One region of the Salinithrix halophila genome, then DNA from elsewhere that is predicted to be linked to it. Evidence: riboswitches for the same ligand, from Rfam matches in the RefSeq annotation. Region 1 holds a riboswitch; each other region holds the start of a gene.
The links. Region 1 has a riboswitch for S-adenosylmethionine ahead of ACFOUO_RS08115 (aminotransferase class I/II-fold pyridoxal phosphate-dependent enzyme). Riboswitches for the same ligand answer to the same signal wherever they lie in the genome.
Positions count from the first base shown of each region.

Region 1 (7,008 bases):
CGGGGGAGAGTGAATCCCGGATAAATCGGGCATGATCTCCCAAGATCTGTAGCCAGAATCGGAGTTCGAAAACGGCTGTCTGTCTGTACTGGCTGTCCAAGCGAGCGCCTCCCTTCAACCTGCTTCTCAACCAAGGTATGAAGAAAGCGAAAATCTCATGCTGGATTCAATACATAAGATTTTCTCGTGCTGGACATCATGAAAGCATCTTTTTTCATGGTAGGTGAGATGATCGTGGTTATGGGAAAGGGGGGAGGATATTCCGTGGCCTCGGATGTCCTCTGCAAGCGCCTCTTCATCGCCAACGTCTGTATGATTGGGGAGTCCGGCGGAACATGGACCCTGGTGGACGCAGGGTTATCCCGAACCGCAGCCGAGATCATCCGTACAGCAGAGGAGCGATTTGGGAAGGGCTGCCGACCGCAAGCGATTATTCTGACCCATGGACATTTTGATCATGTCGGTGCTCTAGAAACCCTCATGCGCTATTGGGATGTTCCTGTTTATGCCCACGAAAGGGAGTTGCCTTATTTGACCGGACAATCCGACTATCTTCCCCCGGACTCCTCAGTCGGGGGCGGGTTGATGGCTCGGATGGCGCCGCTGTATCCCTATCGGGGAATTGATCTTGGAAGGCGGGTACAATCGCTCCCCCCGGATGGCAGTCTACCTACCCTTCTTGGCTGGCGATGGGTTCATACACCCGGGCATACAGAGGGACACATTGCCCTGTTTCGGGATGAAGATCGGGTGCTCATTGCGGGTGACGCCTTTACCACCGTCAAACAGGAATCCGCTTGGGCCGTCGTGACACAACGTCGGGAAGTCCATGGCCCGCCTGCCTATTTCACGAGTGATTGGGAAGAGGCTGGTCGATCTGTGAAAAAGCTTTATGGATTGAAACCCTTGGCTGTGGCCACCGGCCATGGTATTCCCATGCATGGCGGGGAATTGCTTCGTCAATTGGGGAGGCTAGCCGTCAACTTTGATCAGCTGGCTGTTCCCGATCAAGGCCGGTATGTGGGAAACGAGGCTAAACGATAGGAATCCTGCCTGTACAAGAGTGTGGTAGATGGCACGGGCATAGCAATGGGATGTTTGATAGGAGACGGAGTCGGTTATTTTATACACAAGGACGGAGCCATTGGAGTTAGAAATTTACCGATCTCAAAGGGAGTGAAAACCACTTGCTGAGAAACATCTTGATCATTATCGGAATTGTCGTTGTGGTATTATTCGTCATCCGAAATCTCTGATCGAGAGGAGCGATTGGCGTGGTACGTACCATCCTGATGGTGATCGGAGCTATTGCCTTAATCGTTGCGATTGCCAATGCCCTTTGAAGGAAATAAAAAACAAACCGGCACCCCTGAAAGGGAGCCGGTTTGTTTTTTGGTTGTTATTTCTGGAGAACGGAGCAAACCCGTTCGAGAGCCCAGTTCAGTTCCTCCTCGGTGATGATGAGGGGAGGAGCGAAGCGGATGGTATTTTCGTGTGTCTCTTTACATAGGAGGCCTGAATCGGCTAACGCTTCGCAGTAGGGACGGGCAGGTTCGTCGAGTTCCATCCCGATGAACAGTCCTTTGCCGCGGATCTCCTTGATGGCAGGATTTTGGATCTTCTGTAGTTCATCCATGAAGATCCGGCCCAAATCCCGAGAACGGGTGACGAGGTTTTCTTCTTCCAGCACTTCCAAGGCGGCGATGGAAACAGCGCAGGCAAGGGGGTTGCCGCCGAAGGTGGAGCCGTGGGAGCCGGGTTCGAAAACGCCGAGAACCTCTTCATTGGCAGCTACGGCCGAGATGGGCAAGACCCCTCCACCAAGGGCTTTCCCCATAATATACATGTCGGGCTTCACGCCTTCCCAGTCACAGGCGAAAAGTTGGCCCGTACGACCAAACCCTGTCTGTATCTCGTCCGCAACAAAGAGAACACGGTTCTCCTGGCAGATGGCGGCGGCTTCTTTCAGGAAGCCTTCGGGCGGTACAATGACGCCTGCCTCTCCTTGGATCGGTTCGACGAGGAAAGCAGCCGTGTGGGGAGTGATCGCCTGTTTCAGCGCTTCGGCGTCTCCATAGGGAATCACCTTGATTCCGGGCAGCATCGGGCCGAACCCGCGCTTATATTCTTCACTGGAGGAGAGGGAAACGGCGGCCATCGTACGACCGTGGAAATTTTCCTCGCAGACGATGATTTCAGCCTGGTCGGCAGGTACCTTTTTTACATCGTAGGCCCAGCGGCGTACTGCCTTGATTGCTGTTTCCACCGCTTCGGCTCCGGTGTTCATCGGAAGGACGAGATCTTTGCCTGTGAGGGCAGCGACACGTTCGTAAAATAGACCCAGTTGATCGTTGTGGAAGGCACGGGAAGTCAAGGTGACCTTTTCTGCCTGGTCCTTCAGTGCCCGGATCAATTTGGGATGGCAATGACCGTGGTTCAATGCCGAATAAGCGCTAAGCATATCCATATAGCGATTGCCGTCCGCGTCTTCTACCCAGACCCCCTCCGCTTTGGCGATGACGATAGGAAGGGGATGATAGTTGCGGGCACCATGTTGGTCGGTCAGATTGATGAGGGTTTGATTCTTAGACATCGGCTCCACTCCTTCGGGGGTTTGCTCGATCATGGCAGAAATATGATTGATAGCGGTATTCTCTCCTCAAATATAACACCGCCTGCCCCTGGTTCATAGGCTTCTGGGTAAAACGGATCAAAATGTATTCGCATACATAAATATGAATTCTGAAAACACCAGAGAAAGTGATCTTCGCGGCGGCTGACACACCGATGCAGGGGCGCGGAGCCGGATTTCCGACTTCGTGCCAGATGTCCCTCCCGCAATATGGGGTTAGTCCGCTCCGTCCCTTCCGACTCCAACCAGTAGCGTGATGCTGGTTGGATACTTGCTGAGTGGCTGGTGCCAACAGACTCTCTGCCGGAAACCGGTTTATTTTTTGCGATGTGGTGGAAGCACTTGTCAACAAGCTGATCTTCTTGAGTTTCGTGATTTCAAGGTTTTAATCGCCTTTTTTGGCTCTTGTTCCTTTTTGTGTGGGAAGGGTTGACGCCCCCGAAAGACCCCGGTATAATAAAACACAAGTTTCAGACGGAAATTAAATCAAGAATTCTTGTAACACTCTTATCAAGAGCGGCGGAGGGACGAGCCCGATGAAGCCCGGCAACCCCGGTTGAGACCGGAAGGTGCCAATTCTTGCAGAGACCTGCTGGTTTCTGAGAGATAAGAGGAGGGACTTGCGATCCAACCTCTTCTCTTGATAAAGGGAAGAGGTTTTTTATTGCTGAAGGAGCACGAATTTTCGGGAACTGAAGACGGGAGCGGATATGGTATGGAGGGTTGGATATGCATCAAGAGACAAAACTAGCGCAAATCGGAAAAAGCCGATGTCGTACCACGGGAGCGATCAGCTGTCCGGTCTATTACTCCACAGCTTATGAACATCCGGCATTGGGACAGTCGACGGGTTTTGATTATACCCGGACGGCCAACCCGACGCGAGTGGTTCTAGAGGAAGCGATCGCCGATCTGGAGGGAGGAGACAGAGGGTTTGCCTGTAGCTCCGGGATGGCCGCGATCCAGACGTTGATGGGACTTTTTTCCCGGGGAGATCATCTGATTGTTTCTTTGGATCTTTACGGAGGGACATACCGGCTGTTCGAGGAAGTGCTGACCCGTTACGGGCTCTCCTTCAGCTACGTCGATCTGCGGGATTTAGAAGCGATCCGGAAGGCGGCTTGTCCTGAAACCCGTGGGATTTTCATTGAGTCCCCCACCAACCCTCTGATGCGAGTAACCGATATCCAGGCCGTCTGCGAACTGGCCACGGCCCAGGGATGGCTCTCCATTGTGGATAATACCTTTATGACACCCTATTTTCAGCAACCGCTGGAGCTGGGAGCGGACTTGGTCGTTCACTCCGCGACCAAATACTTAGGAGGCCACAATGATGTCTTGGCAGGGCTGATTGTCAGCCGGGGCACAGAACTGTCGGAAAAAGTATTCGCCCTTCACAACTCTATCGGGGCGGTATTGGGGCCCCAGGATGCTTGGCTGTTGATGCGGGGAATGAAAACCCTGGCTCTGCGGATGGAGAAGCATCAGGAAAATGCTCTTGCCCTCACCCAGTTTCTGCGGGAACATCCGGCGGTAGAAGATGTTTTCTATCCGACACGCGACCCTCTGGATCGCAAGGTACAAGAAGCTCAAGCGAGGGGGTACGGCGGGATGCTTTCCTTCCGGTTGAAGGACTCCTCTTTGGTTCCGGAACTCTTGGCATCCTTGAAGCTAATCTCCTTCGCCGAAAGCCTGGGGGGCGTGGAAAGCTTGATTACGTACCCTTCCACTCAGACCCATGCGGACATTCCAGAAGCGATCCGGCACCGGGTAGGGGTTTGCGACAAACTGCTCCGCCTCTCTGTTGGGATCGAAAATCTGGGTGACTTGATTGACGACCTGTCCGGGGCGCTGAAGCAAGCAAGTATACAGACGTCTCTCTACTCCAAAGAGGAAAGGGTGTGACACGCGATGAAATTTGGAACGCGCCTTTTGCACAATGGGAATGAAATCGATCCGATAACCGGCGCTGCCAGCATACCGCTCTATCAGGCATCCACCTTTCATCAGGCGGACATCGATTCTCCCGGTGAGTTTGATTATGCCCGCTCGGGGAACCCGACTCGGCGGGCCTTGGAACAGACCATCGCTGAACTGGAGGGGGGGGCTGGAGGTTCAGCCTTTTCTTCCGGGATGGCCGCGATTTCCAGTGTCTTTTTCCTTTTCTCTTCTGGTGATCACCTCGTAGTTTCCAACGATTTGTATGGCGGTACGTTTCGGGTGTTGACCCAGGTGTTGCCCCGGATGGGCATTGAATCATCTTTCGTGGATACCACCGATCTAGCACAGGTGGAAGCGGCGATCCGCCCCAATACAAAAGCCCTCTATATTGAAACACCCTCGAACCCTACCCTCAAGGTGACCGATCTTAGGGGCGCGGCGGCAATCGCCCGGGATCATGGGCTGTTGACCATCGTGGATAACACGTTTATGACTCCCTGTTACCAGCGTCCGCTGGAGTTGGGTGCGGATATTGTGGTCCACTCCGCCACCAAATTTATCGGCGGTCATAGCGACGTGGTCTCCGGGCTGGTAGTGGCAAGAGAAAAGGAGACGGCGGAACGAATTAGCGGTTTGCAGAATGCTCTTGGCTCCATCTTGGGTGTTCAGGATTCCTGGCTGACGATGCGGGGGCTGAAGACCCTGAAGGCACGGATGGATGCCTCCACCGCTTCCGCAGCCAAAATCGCTAAAGGGTTGAAACAGATCCCCGGTGTGGAACGGGTCTTTTATACCGGATTACCTGAACATCCCGGCCATGCGCTTCAGTCCTCCCAAGCGAGTGCCCATGGAGCCGTCCTTTCTTTTGATCTGGGTAGCGGGAAAAAAGTCCGGGAAGTACTCTCTCAAGTGAGAATTCCGATCGTTGCTGTCAGCCTTGGTTCGGTGGAAAGCATCCTTTCCTATCCCGCCCGGATGTCCCATGCCGCCATGCCGAAAGAGGAACGGGAGGCCAGGGGGGTTGCCGACGGCCTCTTGCGTCTCTCCGTCGGCCTTGAAGACGCAGAGGATATCCTCCATGATCTGGAACAGTCCATTGAGGGACGTCGCCTATACTCTGTAGGGGTTGAGTGGAGGGCTTCGATTATTTGAATCCGGGAGCCCTGTTATGGGAGGTTTCCCAGCAACCGCCAATCACCGATTCAGGTGAGGCGGTTTTTTGTGGGGACGGGTTGTTGTAAAATGAATGGGAAACCAGAGAGTAAAAGGGGAAGCGCGTTTATGACGATCAAATCGGATAAATGGATACGGAAAATGGCCCTGGAACACGGCATGATCGAACCCTTTGTCGACCGAAACGTGGGCAAGGGAGAAGCCGTCAGCTTCGGCCTTTCCAGCTATGGGTATGACCTTCGGGTAGGAACTCACTTCAAGATCTTCCACAATGCTTTAATGCCGGTGATTGATCCCAAGGCGATCGACGAAAATTCTTTTCTTGATTTTGAAGGGGAAGTAGCCATTGTACCGCCGAACTCCTTCGCTTTGGCCACTTCGGTGGAGTACTTCCGAATTCCGGATAATGTATTAGCCATGTGTGTTGGCAAATCCACTTATGCTCGATGTGGCATCATTACCAATGTAACTCCTTTTGAGCCAGGCTGGGAAGGACATGTCACGTTGGAGATTTCCAATACGACACCTCTTCCGGCCAAAATTTACGCCAATGAAGGATTGTGCCAGGTGGTCTTTTTTGAGAGTGATGAAGTTTGCGAAGTCTCTTATCGGGACAAACAGGGGAAATACCAGAATCAACGGGGAATCACACTCCCCCGGATCTAACAATAGGCCAAAGGAAAAAGCCGACCGTTTCTTGAAACGGTCGGCTTTTTTTCTGCCGAGGGTAGATGTGAACATTTTGTTAACACACAATAGTTCAAACATTAGTCAAATTAATTGGTTGTGGAAGGGGTATAGAGAGATTAGAATGAACGACAAAAGGGTGTAATCAAAATGTTAACGTATTGTAACAATGTAAAATATTCGAAATAATCAAATGGGAGGCGGTTTCCATGGCGACACACAAAGGGAAATTCGTGATGGGCGGCGTCGAAGCGGGCCCCACCCTCAACGCAATGGAAGCGGGGGACGAGCTGCAACTGCTTCACGGCTTCGGCAAGGTGACCCGACTGCGAATCAAAGAAAGTTATACCTATCGCAGACGGCGGGTCTATGTTACAGACAAGATGGGTATTGTTTACGGGGATGAATTGGCTATGGTATCCCTGCCAACTTGGCACAAGGCGGCGGAGAAGGAATCCCAAGTGATTTGAGATCCAACCAAAAGCGAACACCTTGATGTCCTCCTATTACAGGGTCCCGGGGTGTTCGCTTTTTTTGTTCTGGCTTATGTACGGCGGAAGTAACCCATAACATCA
Region 1 covers NZ_JBHSAP010000009.1:372,828-379,835, reverse strand. The annotation lists gene ACFOUO_RS08130 (DUF2935 domain-containing protein) at 1-100, opposite strand, end outside; gene ACFOUO_RS08125 (MBL fold metallo-hydrolase) at 265-1,044, shown strand; gene ACFOUO_RS08120 (ornithine--oxo-acid transaminase) at 1,400-2,593, opposite strand; SAM riboswitch class I at 3,137-3,245, shown strand; gene ACFOUO_RS08115 (aminotransferase class I/II-fold pyridoxal phosphate-dependent enzyme) at 3,362-4,537, shown strand; gene ACFOUO_RS08110 (aminotransferase class I/II-fold pyridoxal phosphate-dependent enzyme) at 4,544-5,725, shown strand; gene dcd (dCTP deaminase) at 5,855-6,412, shown strand; gene ACFOUO_RS08100 (hypothetical protein) at 6,643-6,903, shown strand; gene ACFOUO_RS08095 (YitT family protein) at 6,978-7,008, opposite strand, start outside.

Region 2 (7,008 bases), on a different contig from region 1:
GATCGATGTGGCTTTCAGCGTTCACGAGGATGAAGGAGACGAGGCGCAAAGCGTGATCGAGGAGTACCAGGGTGAGTTGGGCTGTATCAAGGTTCTCTCTGAGACGGGCTTGGCCAAAGTATCCGCTGTGGGGGCGGGAATGGTCACCAATCCTGGTGTCGCGGCACGGATGTTCACATCCCTCTCCGAAGCAGGAGTCCGAATTAAGATGGTTTCCACATCGGAAATTAAAATCTCTTGTGTCATTCCTAAGGGACAGGCGGAAAAAGCGGTCCGGGAGCTCCATACGACTTTCGGCCTTGATGTAGAGGAAGAGGCGCTTGCCGGCGTCGTTTCATAAGGAAAGACGAAACGTATAAAAAACTGGGAGGGACTCCATTTCCTTCCCAGTTTTTTCTATGCTCTCAATCAAATAAAAATTGGCCATTCCTTGCAGGACTTTTTTTATAGAAGACGGAATATAGATAAAAGGGCTGAATGCTCGTTCAACCGGATTACGGGTCATTATCTCTTCGGTCCTGTCGGGGACGAGCAGACGGCACGGAACCTGGTGAACCTCAATGGTCGCTGGGGCCCATTTTTCTCAAGGGGGTTGTGAAGCAAATGTCAAAGAGGTGGACCAGTTGGATTGCAATCGGATTGGTACTCAGCATGGCTTTCTTGGCGGCTTGTGGGAGCGATGCCGGTAAGGGAGCTTCAGATGAACAAGTTCTCACTGCAGGGATGGTTGTAAGTGAGCCGCCAAACTTGGATCCGGCAAAAACAGAGGATTCTCAATCTGGCTTGATCGCCCGCCATGTGATGGAAGGGTTGGCCAATATGGATAAAGAGGGTGAACCGACACCGGGGATCGCTGAGAAATGGGATGTGAGCAAGGACGGAAAGAAAATCACCTTCCATCTGCGCGATGCCAAATGGTCCAACGGGGATCCGGTGACAGCGGGGGATTTCGAGTACGCATGGAAGCGAGTGCTCAATCCTGATACCGGTTCCACCTATGCCTATCAGCTGTTCTACCTGAAAAATGGCGAAAAGTACAACAAAGGGAAAGCCAAAGCGGATGAAGTCGGGGTAAAGGCCGTCGATGATAAGACGCTGGAAGTGGAATTGGAAAAACCGACACCGTATTTTATCTCGCTGACTTCCTTCTACACCCTGATGCCCGTCAACAAAAAAGTGGTGGAGAAGAATAAAAAATGGGCCGCCAACGCCGATACCTTCGTGAACAACGGAGCGTTTAACTTGGCCGAATGGAAACATGATTCCAAGATCGTGTTGAAAAAGAACAAGGATTACTGGAATGCGGACAAAGTGAAGCTGGCTCAGATCAACCTGCCCTTTATCGGGGAAGATAAGACCGGCTACCAGATGTTTAAAGCCGGTGAAATCGACTATGGCGACAAGACGATTATCCCTGCTGACATGATGGGAGACCTGATCAAAAAAGGCGAAGTGAAGAGCGTTCCGGAATTGGCCAGCTATGCCTACGAATTTAACGTGAAGGAAAAACCCTTTACCAACGAGAAGATCCGGAAAGCCTTCGCGATGGCCATGGATCGGAAATCCATCGTCGAAAATGTTGCGCAAGGGGGTCAACTCCCCGCCAATGGTTGGGTCCCCCGTGGAATGCCCGATTTTGCAGCTGAGAAGGATTGGGTACAAGCGCATGACACGTACTTAAAACCCACCGCCCAAGCCGAAGAAGCGAAGAAGCTTCTGAAAGAAGGAATGAAGGAAGAGGGCTGGGATAAGCTTCCGCCAGTTACCATCGATTACAACACAGATGAAGGACATAAGAAGATCGCTGAAGCAATTCAACAGATGTGGAAGAAAAACCTCAATGTTAATGTAAAACTGCGCAACTCCGAGTGGAAAGTGTATTTGGAGAAAAAACATACCGGAGACTTCCAGGTCGCCCGCTTCGGTTGGCTGCCGGACTATGTGGATCCGATGACCTTCCTGGATATGTACACGACGGATTCCGGTCAAAACGATCCCAGCTATAGTAACAAAAAATATGACGCATTGATTAAGAAAGCCAAATCGACAGCCGACCAAAAAGTCCGGATGGAAGCTCTGCACAAAGCGGAGAAGATCCTGATGGAAGATATGCCGATTGCCCCCATCTATTCTTACACGCACAACACGATGCAAAAGGAAAATGTGAAAAATGTGATCTACAAGAAAGATGGCCACACGGACTTCCGTTTTGCTTACCTGACTGAAGAGTAACCGTATAGGCAAGTGGCACTCTCAGTTTTGGTGCAGGAAGAGATCACCCCGATGGGGTGGTCTTTCCTTGCTTATAATCAAGCGGGAGGTGGATTGCAATGCTTCGCTATATTGGAAAGCGCTTAGCCGTTATGTTGACGACCTTATGGGTAATCTCTACCTTGACTTTTATCTTGATGAACTGCATTCCGGGAGATCCCTTCACCTCGGAAAAGAAACTTCCGGAACAAACCTTGAAAAATTTGAAGGCAGCTTATGGTCTGGACAAGCCGCTGCCGATGCAATATGTAGTTTATATCAAGAACTTGGCTCAAGGGGATTTAGGGTTTTCCATCAAAAACACGAACCGAACCGTCAATGATATGTTGAAAGAAGGATTTCCCGTCTCTGCCCAGTTGGGGTCGCAGGCCTTGATTCTCGCTATTTTTGCCGGAATCGTGATGGGAACGGCGGCTGCTCTGAAACAGAATAGGTTGCCTGACTATACCCTCATGGTTTTGGCGGTAATCGGTCTCTCGGTGCCCAGCTTTGTGATTGCTCCCCTGTTTCAAAAATATTTTGGGTTGAAGTGGGAGCTCTTGCCCATTGCAGGGTGGGGGGAATTTGACAAGACGATCTTGCCTGCCATCGCCCTCGCTTTTACACCGCTAGCGCTGGTGACACGGTTGATGCGTTCCAGCATGTTGGAAGTGATCGGGCAGGACTATATCCGGACTGCACGAGCCAAGGGGCTGCCTCCCTGGCGTGTCATCAGTTCCCATACCTTGCGGAATTCGATCATTCCCGTGGTGACACTCATCGGTCCCTTGGCAGCAGCGATTCTTACCGGGAGCTTTGTCATTGAGAAAATCTTTTCCATACCGGGCATTGGAAAATATTTTGTTGAGAGTATCACCAATCGCGATTATCCGGTGATCATGGGGACCACCATCTTTTTTGCCGCCTTTTTGATTACAATGAATTTCTTAGTGGATTTGGCTTATGGGCTGATTGATCCCCGGATTAAAGTCGGCAAGAGGGAGGCATAACGAATGGCGATACCCGCAGAAAGGTTTGAACAAGCACCGAAACGGGACCTTGAAGCAGAAACGATATCGAGACCCAGTGTCAGCTATTGGCAAGATGTATGGAGAAGGTTGCGTCAAAACAAATTGGCCATGATCGGACTCGGCATCATTACTTTGCTTTTGGTCATGGCGATCGCGGGCCCCTTTATGCTCCCATACACCTATTATGAGCAGGATCTCGGGGCTGGGAAAAACCTGGAGCCCTCCGCTTCCCATTGGTTTGGTACGGATGACTTGGGCCGGGATGTTTTTGTTCGGACCTGGCATGGTGCACGGATTTCTTTGACTATCGGTGTGGCCGCAGCTCTGATTGATCTGGTAATCGGGGTGATATACGGGGGTCTCTCCGGGTATCGAGGAGGGCGCACGGATGAGATCATGATGCGGATCGTGGATGTCCTATGGGGGCTTCCCTATCTTCTCGTGGTGATTCTGATCCTGATCGTTATGGATAACCCGGGCTTGATCCCCATCTTAATCGCACTCACGGTTACCGGTTGGTTGAATATGGCACGGCTGGTCCGCGGCCAGGTTTTGCAAGTAAAAGAGCAGGAATTTGTGATGGCCTCCAAAACCCTTGGTGCGAGCACCCGTCGGTTGATGACCAAGCATCTGATTCCTAACACCTTGGGTCCGATCATTGTCATACTGACCTTCACGGTCCCCAGTGCCATTTTTGCCGAGGCCTTCCTCAGTTTCTTAGGGCTTGGTGTCCAAGCGCCCATCGCGAGCTGGGGAACCATGATCAACGACTCCTTAGTAGTTGTCCTATCCGATGAATGGTGGCGGCTGTTTTTCCCGGCGTTCTTTTTAAGCTTAACCTTGTTGGCTTTTAACGCTTTGGGTGACGGCCTGCGGGACGCCCTGGATCCAAAGATGCGAAAGTGAGGAGGGAGATCCATGAAAACGATTCTAGAAATCAATGACCTGCATGTATCCTTTCAGACCTATGCCGGTGAAGTGAAAGCCGTTCGCGGGGTCAACCTCCGTCTGGAGAAAGGAGAGACGCTAGCTATTGTAGGGGAATCGGGGAGTGGAAAGAGTGTCACTGCCCAGTCTGTCATGCGTTTGATCCCCTCCCCGCCAGGTCGCATCAAGAAGGGGGAAATCCTTTTCGACGGCCGTGACTTGACTAAGGCTACCGAAAAAGAGATGTTCAAGATTCGAGGCTCGGAGATCGGAATGATCTTCCAGGATCCGATGACTTCTCTTAATCCGACGATGACGGTGGGACGGCAGATCACCGAAGGGTTGATGTGGCACCAGAAGTTCAGCCAAGCAGAAGCGAACAAGCGAGCAGTGGAGATGTTGCGCTTGGTGGGGATTCCCACGCCGGAAAGACGAGCCGGTCAATACCCCCACCAGTTCAGTGGAGGTATGCGGCAACGGGCGATGATTGCCATCGCCCTCGCTTGTAACCCGAAAATCCTGATCGCTGACGAACCGACGACCGCCCTGGATGTAACGATCCAGGCCCAGATATTGGAATTGATGACAGAATTGCAGCATAAGACAGAGACAGCCATCATCCTGATTACCCATGATCTTGGCGTGGTGGCAGAAACCGCTCAGCGGGTGGCGGTGATGTATGGAGGCAAAGTGGTGGAGACAGGCCGGGTGGACGACATTTTCTATCAGCCTCGCCACCCATATACCTGGGGACTAATGCACTCCATGCCCCGTCTAGACTGGAAGCAGGATGAAGATCTCGCCCCGATCCCCGGCTCCCCGCCGGATTTGTTCGATCCACCAAAGGGATGTCCCTTTGCTGACCGATGTCCCCACGCCATGCATATCTGTCACGATGAGATGCCGGAAGTGACGGAAGTATCGGGTTCCCATCAGGTCTCCTGCTGGTTAGAACACCCCCAGGCTCCGTCCGTGGGGAAGGACAGCCTGCAAATCAACATCGCTTCCAAGTGAGTCCTTGACAGCGGGCATTCGCTCGTCATATGATAAACAAAATGCAAGTGAATTGAATCGAAAATCTTCTTATCCAGAGCGACGGAGGGACTGGCCCGATGATGTCGCGGCAACCCCATTTCCCAATCAGGGGAAAGGAGGGTGCCAATTCCTGCAGGGCTTCTTGCGGCCCTGGAAGATGAGAAGAGGCCGTCGGATTGCGTATCCACCTTCGCATACCCGCCCTCTTCGTTCATCGAAGAGGGCGTTTCCTTTATCAAAAACTCTCCAATGAACCAACTAACAGGATATGGAACCGCGAACAAAGGAGGAGGTAGGATGCCGATCACCGCGAAGACATCGACTCCGTGTGAAACGAAAACCCGCAACCTGTCGATCGGATCCTTTGAACTGGAATCAGGGGAGACCTTATCGTCCGTGGAAGTGGCAGTAGAAACCGCCGGTATGCCGGCCCCGGGGTATACAAACGCTCTTCTCGTCTGTCATGCTCTAACCGGGGATTCCCGGACGGTTGGGGATGAATCGGCTTCCGGATGGTGGGAAGGCCTAATCGGTCCGGGAGGTTATGTGGACACAGGCAATTATTTTGTCATCACCATGAATGTTTTGGGTGGTTGCAACGGTACGACGGGTCCAAAGTCGATCAACCCCATAACCGGTCAACCCTATGGTTCCGATTTCCCCTTTGTCAGCATTCGCGATATGGTTCGACTTCAGAAACGCTGTTTGGAGGAAATGGGGATTTCCTCCGTACGGGCGGTGATTGGCGGCTCGATGGGAGGGATGCTTGTACTGGAATGGGGAATCCTCTATCCGAAATTCGCCGACAGACTGGTGCCGATCGCCACAGCTGATGCCCTTTCCCCTACGGCAATCGCATACAATGACATCGGTCGCCAGGCGATTCTTTCCGATCCGGATTACCGGGGTGGACATTACTATGATGGGAACGGTCCCGCCCGAGGGCTCTCCATTGCCCGTATGATGGGGATGATCACCTACCGGACGAGCACCCTTTTTGAAAAGCGGTTCAGCCGTCACCTACAGCAAGGGGAGACGATCAATAGCCTAGATTCCGTCTTTCAGATTGAGAGTTATCTCCGTTATCAAGGAAAAAAGCTGGTGGACCGATTTGACGCCAACAGTTATCTCTATCTTCTGAAGGCGATGGATACCCATGACATTGGTCGGGGAAGAGGCGGTCGATCAGCCGCCTTAGCCCGCATCCAATGCCCGGTATTTGTGATCGGGATTCGCGAGGATATTTTGTTCCCTGTTCACCAGCAACGGGAATTGCATGGCACACTCACCCAACTGGGGAAATCCAGCAAACTATTGGAGGTATCATCGGAATATGGTCACGATGCCTTTTTGGTCGAATTTGACGAAATCGGGCCCGCCATCCGAGATTTCCTGATGGAGGATTGAGGTATAGGTCAACCTATGGGGAAACTCACCAGCCCAGCCGAGGACAACACGGGAAAGTTTCAACCTTTTGAGCGGACCGGAGGTGATTCTGACCCGTTTTCTTTTTTGTGAATAGGAAGGCCTTTTCATAGGAAAGGAAATCCAACGGATGGCGTACCATAGTAGGGTAAGGGAGGTTCTGTCAAATCCAGTCAGGGTCAGCTTGACCAGTTCTAACCATGGGAGTACAATGAAGTTGTCAACAAGGTGAAACTTCTTTCCATACAATTAAACAGGAATGTTACCATTACCGGCGTTTCGCCGGTTCCGCTTTGAGGAGAGAAGCTTTTACAATTCGCAATCTTATAAGGGGCAATGG
Region 2 covers NZ_JBHSAP010000007.1:47,230-54,237, reverse strand. The annotation lists gene ACFOUO_RS02460 (aspartate kinase) at 1-340, shown strand, start outside; gene ACFOUO_RS02455 (peptide ABC transporter substrate-binding protein) at 604-2,232, shown strand; gene ACFOUO_RS02450 (ABC transporter permease) at 2,331-3,260, shown strand; gene ACFOUO_RS02445 (ABC transporter permease) at 3,264-4,187, shown strand; gene ACFOUO_RS02440 (ABC transporter ATP-binding protein) at 4,200-5,222, shown strand; SAM riboswitch class I at 5,289-5,407, shown strand; gene metX (homoserine O-acetyltransferase MetX) at 5,541-6,650, shown strand.
Region 2: linked by a shared signal. The riboswitch ahead of metX (homoserine O-acetyltransferase MetX) and the one ahead of ACFOUO_RS08115 (aminotransferase class I/II-fold pyridoxal phosphate-dependent enzyme) in region 1 are both predicted to bind S-adenosylmethionine.

Region 3 (7,008 bases), on a different contig from region 1:
TTGCGAATTTCACCCTTCCCGTATTCTTTGGAAATACGAGCTAGCTCAAAGACTTCATCGGCAGAGAGGCGTCCCACAGGGACATTTAATCCGATATATTTGGTCCCCTCTTGTTTTTGAGGATGGACCCCATAGAAATAACCGGCATTCCATTTCTGTACTTGATCGATGCCTGCCTCCGGAAGAGGGCCCGTATACTCCAAGAGTTTCTCCCTAAACTTCTCCGGACCCCAATCCGCCATCAGGAACTTAAGTCGTGCTCGGGTGCGTTTTGCCCGGTAGCCGAAATCCCGAAAAATGGTGGTGAGTGCCACCGCCACCTCTTTCACCTGTTCCGGACGGATAAACACATTCAGCTTTTCGGCGAGATAAGGCCGCGCAGAGAGGCCGCCCCCTACTTTCACATGGAACCCAGTCACCTCTTCACCATCGATCTCCTTGGTCGCCGGAACGAAGGAGACACAGTTGATCTCCGCGTGGGCGGCGTTGTGGATATTGGCACTAATGGACATTTTGTACTTCCGGGGAAGGTTGGAGAAGTCCTGATTAAACTGGAAGTACTCAAACACCTCTTTTACAATCGGGCGGGTGTCAATCAATTCATGAGGATCGATCCCGGCGAGGGGATTCCCCATAATGTTTCTTGTGATATCCCCACAGGCTCCAGCAGTGGAGAGTCCCACTTGTTCCAGCCGGTTCAGGATGTCGGGGATCTCCTCAATCCGTAACCAATGGAACTGGACCGCCTGCCGTGTGGTGACATCGAAAATCCCTCTCCCATAATCCCGGGCAATCCCAGCCAGCGTAACTGCTTGGTCATAATCGAGAATCCCGGATGGGACACAGACCCGCATCATGAAATAACCATCTTCTTTGGGTTTCTGCAGATAAAGCCCGGCCCATTTGAACATGGCCCATTTTTCTTTAGGAATCGAGTCGAAGCCTCCCTCGGCATAGAGGGGGATCTCCTTAAAAATTTCCAAACCGTCAAATTTCAGCTTATCTTTCTCCGTCTCATTCAACTTTTCGTCATTTACCCAATGCTTGACGTAAGCCATCTCCATCTCTCCCTTCCTATGTTAAACGTGTCCGTTCTGCCGGAGAAAATCAATCACCCTCTGCACCGATTCTTCGATAGTCCATTCATCTGTCGGAATGGTGAGCTCTGGGTTAGCCGGTTCTTCATAGGGGGAACTAATCCCCGTAAACTCCGGAATCTCGCCCCGTCGTGCTTTTCCATAGAGTCCTTTCGGATCTCTCCGTTCGCACTCATCCAGGGAACACTTCACATAAATCTCGATAAATTCTCCTTTGTCCAGGAGAGCCCGCACGTTATCCCGGTCCTCACGATAAGGGGAGATAAACGCAGTCAAAGCAAATTGTCCGCTGTCGACAAAGAGCTTGGACACCTCCCCGATCCGGCGGATATTCTCTTTCCGGTCTTCCGGAGAAAACCCGAGTCCCTGGTTCAAGCCATGGCGGATGTTATCCCCGTCAAGGACATAACTCCGATTGCCAAGATCGTGGAGTCCCCGATCGACGGCGTTGGCCAAGGTTGACTTGCCGGAGCCGGAGAGGCCGGTAAACCAGAGGACTGCGCTGGAATGGCCGTTGAGCCTCCGCCGGTCTTCTTTGGTGACAGTGGTATGATGCCAGGTAATGTTGGTATTCATGGCGGATCCTCCTCAACCGGTGGTGACCGGAGTTTTCTGCATCCCTTTGATCAGAACGTCAGCCACTTCCGGGCGGCTGAAGGTGGCCGGCGGCCGTTCACCGTTCCGCAGCATCTCTCGGACTTTGGTTCCGGAGAGAGCCACGTGATCTTCCTTGTCGTGAGGACAGGTTTTGGCGGTTCCCATGTTCCCGCACTTCTTGCAGTAAAAGGAATGTTCAAAAAAGAGCGTGTTGATTCCCAGTTCTCCCGCTTCAAATTCGGAGAAAATCTTCTGGGCATCATAGGTGCCGTAATAATTCCCCACCCCCGCGTGATCCCTACCAACGATAAAGTGGGTGCAACCATAGTTCTTCCGAACCAGAGCGTGGAAGACGGCCTCCCGGGGGCCCGCGTAACGCATAGCCGCAGGGAAGACAGCCAGGAAGACTCGGTCAGCGGGGTAATACTTGTCAAGGAGCACTTCATAACTTTCCATCCGAACATCAGCCGGAATGTCATCGGATTTGGTTTCACCGACTAGGGGATTGAGGAAAAGCCCATCCACGGTCTCCAGGGCAGTCTTCTGAATGTATTCATGGGCCCGGTGAACCGGATTTCGCGTCTGGAATCCGACGACCGTCTTCCAACCCCGGCGTTTGAATTCTTCCCGTGTCGCAGAAGGATCCAAATGATAGCCGGCAAATGACTTTTCCGGTCGATTCACCAAGGTGATCGGCCCAGCGAGGTAGACATCCGGCCGGTCAAAAAGCTTCTTCACCCCGGGGTGAGCAAAATCCGCGGTCCGGTAGACATGCTCCGCTTCCACCGTCTTATCCGGGACATATTTCTCCTCCAATTTCAGCACTCCGTATACAGTACCGTCCTTCACCAGTTTCACTTCTTCACCGAGAGTGAGAGAATCCGCCTTCTCCCGAGAGACGGGAAGGGTGATCGGGATGCTCCAGGGAAGACCGTCCGCCAAGCGCATATGGTGGACGACAGATAGATAATCCTCCCGATTCAAAAAACCGGTCAACGGGCTGTAAGCCCCGATTCCGATCAGCTCCAGGTCGCTCAGAGAAACTCCGTCCAACTCCACCTCATGCTTGAGGTCAGTAACGGAACGATTCGGCTCCCAGCGGGTGATCAACCGTCCTCCATGGGGTAGACTCGTGCTCATGCCATTCCTCTCCTTCCAGCTTTTCTTATCTGTTTACTCGGATTAGAAATTAAATTCCGCCCCCGTGCTCGTGCAGGGACCTCTTTTCTTCTCGTACCGTCCGCATCAGACTGATAGAGCCTGCCGTTGCTAGAAAAACACTGGTAAGAACGATGACGGACCAGAGATCGACGTTAACCAGCCCTTTCACCAGCCCGTAAGCGATAACCAGGGAAAATACCGGCGAGACGAGCCACACTTTCAACATCTGCGCGATCACGTTTTTTTGCCAAAGGGAAAATCCGTTTTTAGCTGTGCCGATCCCGATAATGGCCGACGTGGTGATCTGGGTGAGGGGCACCGGAATTCCAAGCATCGATGCCCCGATCACGAGTCCTGCTCCCGTTCCGGAAACAGCGGTTCCCTCCAGAAGGGAAAGATTGGTGATCTTCTTCCCATTCGTCTCCAACACCTTGCCTCCGAGAAGAATTGCCCCGAGGGCGACGAAGAAACCGCCGTAGAAAATGCCGTCGGAGACAGAGAGGAGGTTGGCCCCGACAAGGGGACCGACGGCGTTAGCCACATTGTTCATGCCGGCAGAGAAAGCTTCCATAAAACCGGCGAATAAGAGAAGAAAGGCCAGCCATCGTTGCACCTTCCGCTCCCGAAGCCTGGGGAAGCGCCGCTGTATCCAGTGGATCAACCAACCAGCAACCAACGCCATCAGGAAAGCGACCACCGGTACCGCTAGCCAGAAGAGAAGGATGGTAATCAGCTTGGATAGGTAGACCGCCTGGAAAGCCACCCCCACTCCTACAACCGCCCCAACCGTGACTTCACTCGTGGACAGGGGGATGCCGAGGAGGTTGGCGATGAACAGGGAGAGACAGGCAGCTGATAGAATGATGACAGCCAGCTTGATAGTCATGAGCGAGCCGGGAATAATTCCTGACCCGATCGTCTTCGCTACTTCTCCCCCGCCCAGGGCTGCTCCCAAAAAAACCCCCAAACCTGCCAAAGCCAAAGCGGCAAGACGCCTCTTGACGGCACCGGCACCGTAAGCTACACCCATCGAGGCCGCCGCTCCGCTCGCTCCGATGTTCATCGCGAAAAAGAAAGCTACCGCGTATCCAACATAAAGGATCGTCATGGTTTCCCCTTACCTTTGTCACGGATTAACATGGAGACCGCATTCCGTCTTTTGAATACCGGTCCACCTACCTGCCCGGGAATCCTCTCCCTCGGCCACCGGGCGTGTACATTTGTCGCAGCCGATGCTGGGATATCCGCGGTCGTGAAGGAGGTTGTAGGGAAGATCCTTCTCCCGGATGTAATCCCAAACATCCTCCCAGGTCCAATGAATGAGCGGGCATACCTTCACTGCCTGAAACCGTCTATCTTGATTAAGGAACTGGGTGAAACGCCTTGTGGGGGACTGATCCCGACGAAGGCCGGAAATCCATGCCGTCACCTGTGAAAGCGCCCGTTCCAGGGGAACAATCTTACGAATGTGACAACACAGATTGGGATTCCGTTCCCATAAGGCGTCTCCATGGCGGTTTGCCTGTTCTTCCAGGGTGAGATCCGGTTCCAGCATGTCAATACGCAAATCGGGATACCGCTTTTTCACCTGTTCAATCACGTCATATGTCTCTTTGAAGTGAAGATCCGTATCGAGAAAAACTACTTTGGCATTTGGTTTTACCCGGGATATCAGATCGATAAGGACCATCCCCTCCGCCCCAAAACTACAGGCGTAGACAAGGCCTTCTCCATAATGGTCAAAGGCCCACTTCAGAACACTCATGCTCCCTTTCAACGGGTCTCCGATAGGGAAAACAGGCTTTTTCTCCACGGTTTCCCAGGTCTCATACGTTAGTCGGGCACCCAAGTGGACCACCTCCTCCAGTTTGTTCAATATCCAAAAAGACGGCCTGAACCCAAGTGGGCCAGGCCGCCTCCAGTTTGTCTGGTCAGCGCCTTTATTTTATCGGATTCGAATTTTTTCGTTTTTTTCCAACTGGATTACTTTCCCGTCCTGAACCACCAACGTAATCGAACCGTATTGCATCGTGTCCAGCATGTGACGGATTTGCTCCGCTATGGTATCGAAACCGCTCGATTCCTTTTTTGCCACCGAACCGTCCCCTTTTCATAAAAAAAGTCTTTCCATTTTGGAAAGACTGGGTAGGCAATTATTCATCCTATCACCTTATCTTCCAAAATGGTTCCCATTTTGCTGGAGTTGGCACCTTGCAGCCTTGCAGGCCATGCAGGTTGCCGGGCTTCATAGGGCCAGATCCCTCCGCCTCTCTGGATAAGTGTTGCTATTTAGTTTAGTGCCTCACAGGCGGGAAGTCAACCCTTTTTCCCTAGTTTTTAGATCGGATTTACACATTTTAATCCGCCATCCGGAAACCCTGTCCCATTGATGGATACCAAAAGACCTCGGGAGCAACAGAATTCCCCGAGGTCTTTCCTATTCCTTTGATTCAATGGACTTCTCCACCGGCCCATCCTCATGGAGAGCAAGGTCGGCTCGGTATCGCTCCATGTCTGGTTTTTCATGGGCGATCCGCGCAGAAGCGGCGGCGGCGACACCGGCCACGAGATCGTCCAGGAAAACATGAATCCGACCACTGTGGTTGTTTAACCGACGGATAACGCCCAGTTTGGTTTTGTCCAGATAGCCAAAACTAGTCAGCCCGATGGTGCCGTAAACATTGGTAATGGAAAGGGCCAGAATTTCATCCAATCCGTAAAGGGGTTCGTCCACCTCCATCATCCGTTGCAAGGGTACGGGCAAACACTTCCTCTCCGCCAAACTATCCAAGGCGATTCCGGTTATGAGGGCATGTTGAACTTCCCGCTTTTTCAATACCTGTTCAACACTATCCCGACACTGTTTTTTCTCCAACTGTTTATGATAGGGACGTTGCAGTTCATAAGCGATGTCAGAGATATCCTCTAGGGTGACGCCCCGCTCGGAGAGGAGACGGACAACATGATTATAAAACAAGGGAACCCACCCTCTCCTTCGATCCGTCGTGATTCATCCTATGTAACCCGCTTGAATCAGGTGCGGGTGGTGGGAGACTCTTTCAATCGAAAAGAGTGCTTACCTAGGATATCCTCCACACGACTTTTGCATTCTTCCGACGGATGGATCCCGTACTTGGTTGCAGGAAGAGCTAGCACCTTCCCCGAGGATTCATAGTAGAGGCGGACGGGGGTCTTCCCCTTGTGAGACAATAGGAGGCGTTTCAGCGCTTCCAATGTTTCAGCCCCTTCCCGCTCCCGACTGATCCGGATATAAGCTTCGACTCCACCACGCTGCGGCTTCTCATCCATCGCAGGAGATTCTTGCTTTCGTGGAAGCCTCCCGCCATGAGTCCCTTTTTCCCGTTCCAGCCGTTCCAAGTCCTCGAAGGTATCGGTTAGGATTTTCACGCCGTTTTCATGGTGGTTCACCTTGCCGCTGACGCGAATAGGCCGATCAAGCTGCAACAGGGTGCGATATTGACGCAACGTACGGGGAAAGACAACCAACTCCGCCTCACGGGAAAACTCCTCCAACGTAACGAATGCCATCCCCTCGCCTTTCTTGGTGGTGATCGCTTTCACATCCCGGATCATTCCGGCTATGGTCACCCGTTCCTCTTCCCGGGCAGAATCTAGATCAGACACCGTGTGGCTGGTGACACGGGCTATCGTCTCTCGAAAACCATCGAGGGGATGGCCGGATAAATAGAGGCCGAGGAGCTCCCGCTCCATTTCCAATCTCTCTCTTTCGCGGAATGGTTTTACCCCGTCATAGCTGAAACGTGTCTGATGCATCTCCGGTCCGTCCTCAAACAACTTCAATTGGTCCTCGGACTGACGTCGCTGATAATCTCCTCCGCGTTCCATCGCCTCATCCAGCATCGCCAACGCCTGGGCCCGATGCTCTGGTAAACTATCCATCGCTCCACACTGGATCAGGGACTCAATCACCCTCCGGTTGCAGGTGCGCAAATCCACCCGCTGACAGAAGTCAAAGAGATCATGGAAGGGTTTTTGCCGACGTTCTTTCAGGATGGAGGTGATGGCATGGGTGCCCACGTTTTTAATGGCCGCCAACCCGACCCGGATCGCATTCCCTTTGACGGCAAAAGCTCGCTCACTTTCATTGACATCAGGGTGGAGAACCCGAATT
Region 3 covers NZ_JBHSAP010000007.1:167,621-174,628, forward strand. The annotation lists gene ACFOUO_RS03000 (nitrite/sulfite reductase) at 1-1,058, opposite strand, end outside; gene cysC (adenylyl-sulfate kinase) at 1,080-1,673, opposite strand; gene sat (sulfate adenylyltransferase) at 1,686-2,834, opposite strand; gene ACFOUO_RS03015 (inorganic phosphate transporter) at 2,884-3,963, opposite strand; gene ACFOUO_RS03020 (phosphoadenylyl-sulfate reductase) at 3,982-4,704, opposite strand; gene ACFOUO_RS03025 (YezD family protein) at 4,801-4,917, opposite strand; SAM riboswitch class I at 5,023-5,137, opposite strand; gene ACFOUO_RS03030 (phosphatidylglycerophosphatase A family protein) at 5,293-5,832, opposite strand; gene ACFOUO_RS03035 (DNA polymerase III subunit alpha) at 5,889-7,008, opposite strand, start outside.
Region 3: linked by a shared signal. The riboswitch ahead of ACFOUO_RS03025 (YezD family protein) and the one ahead of ACFOUO_RS08115 (aminotransferase class I/II-fold pyridoxal phosphate-dependent enzyme) in region 1 are both predicted to bind S-adenosylmethionine.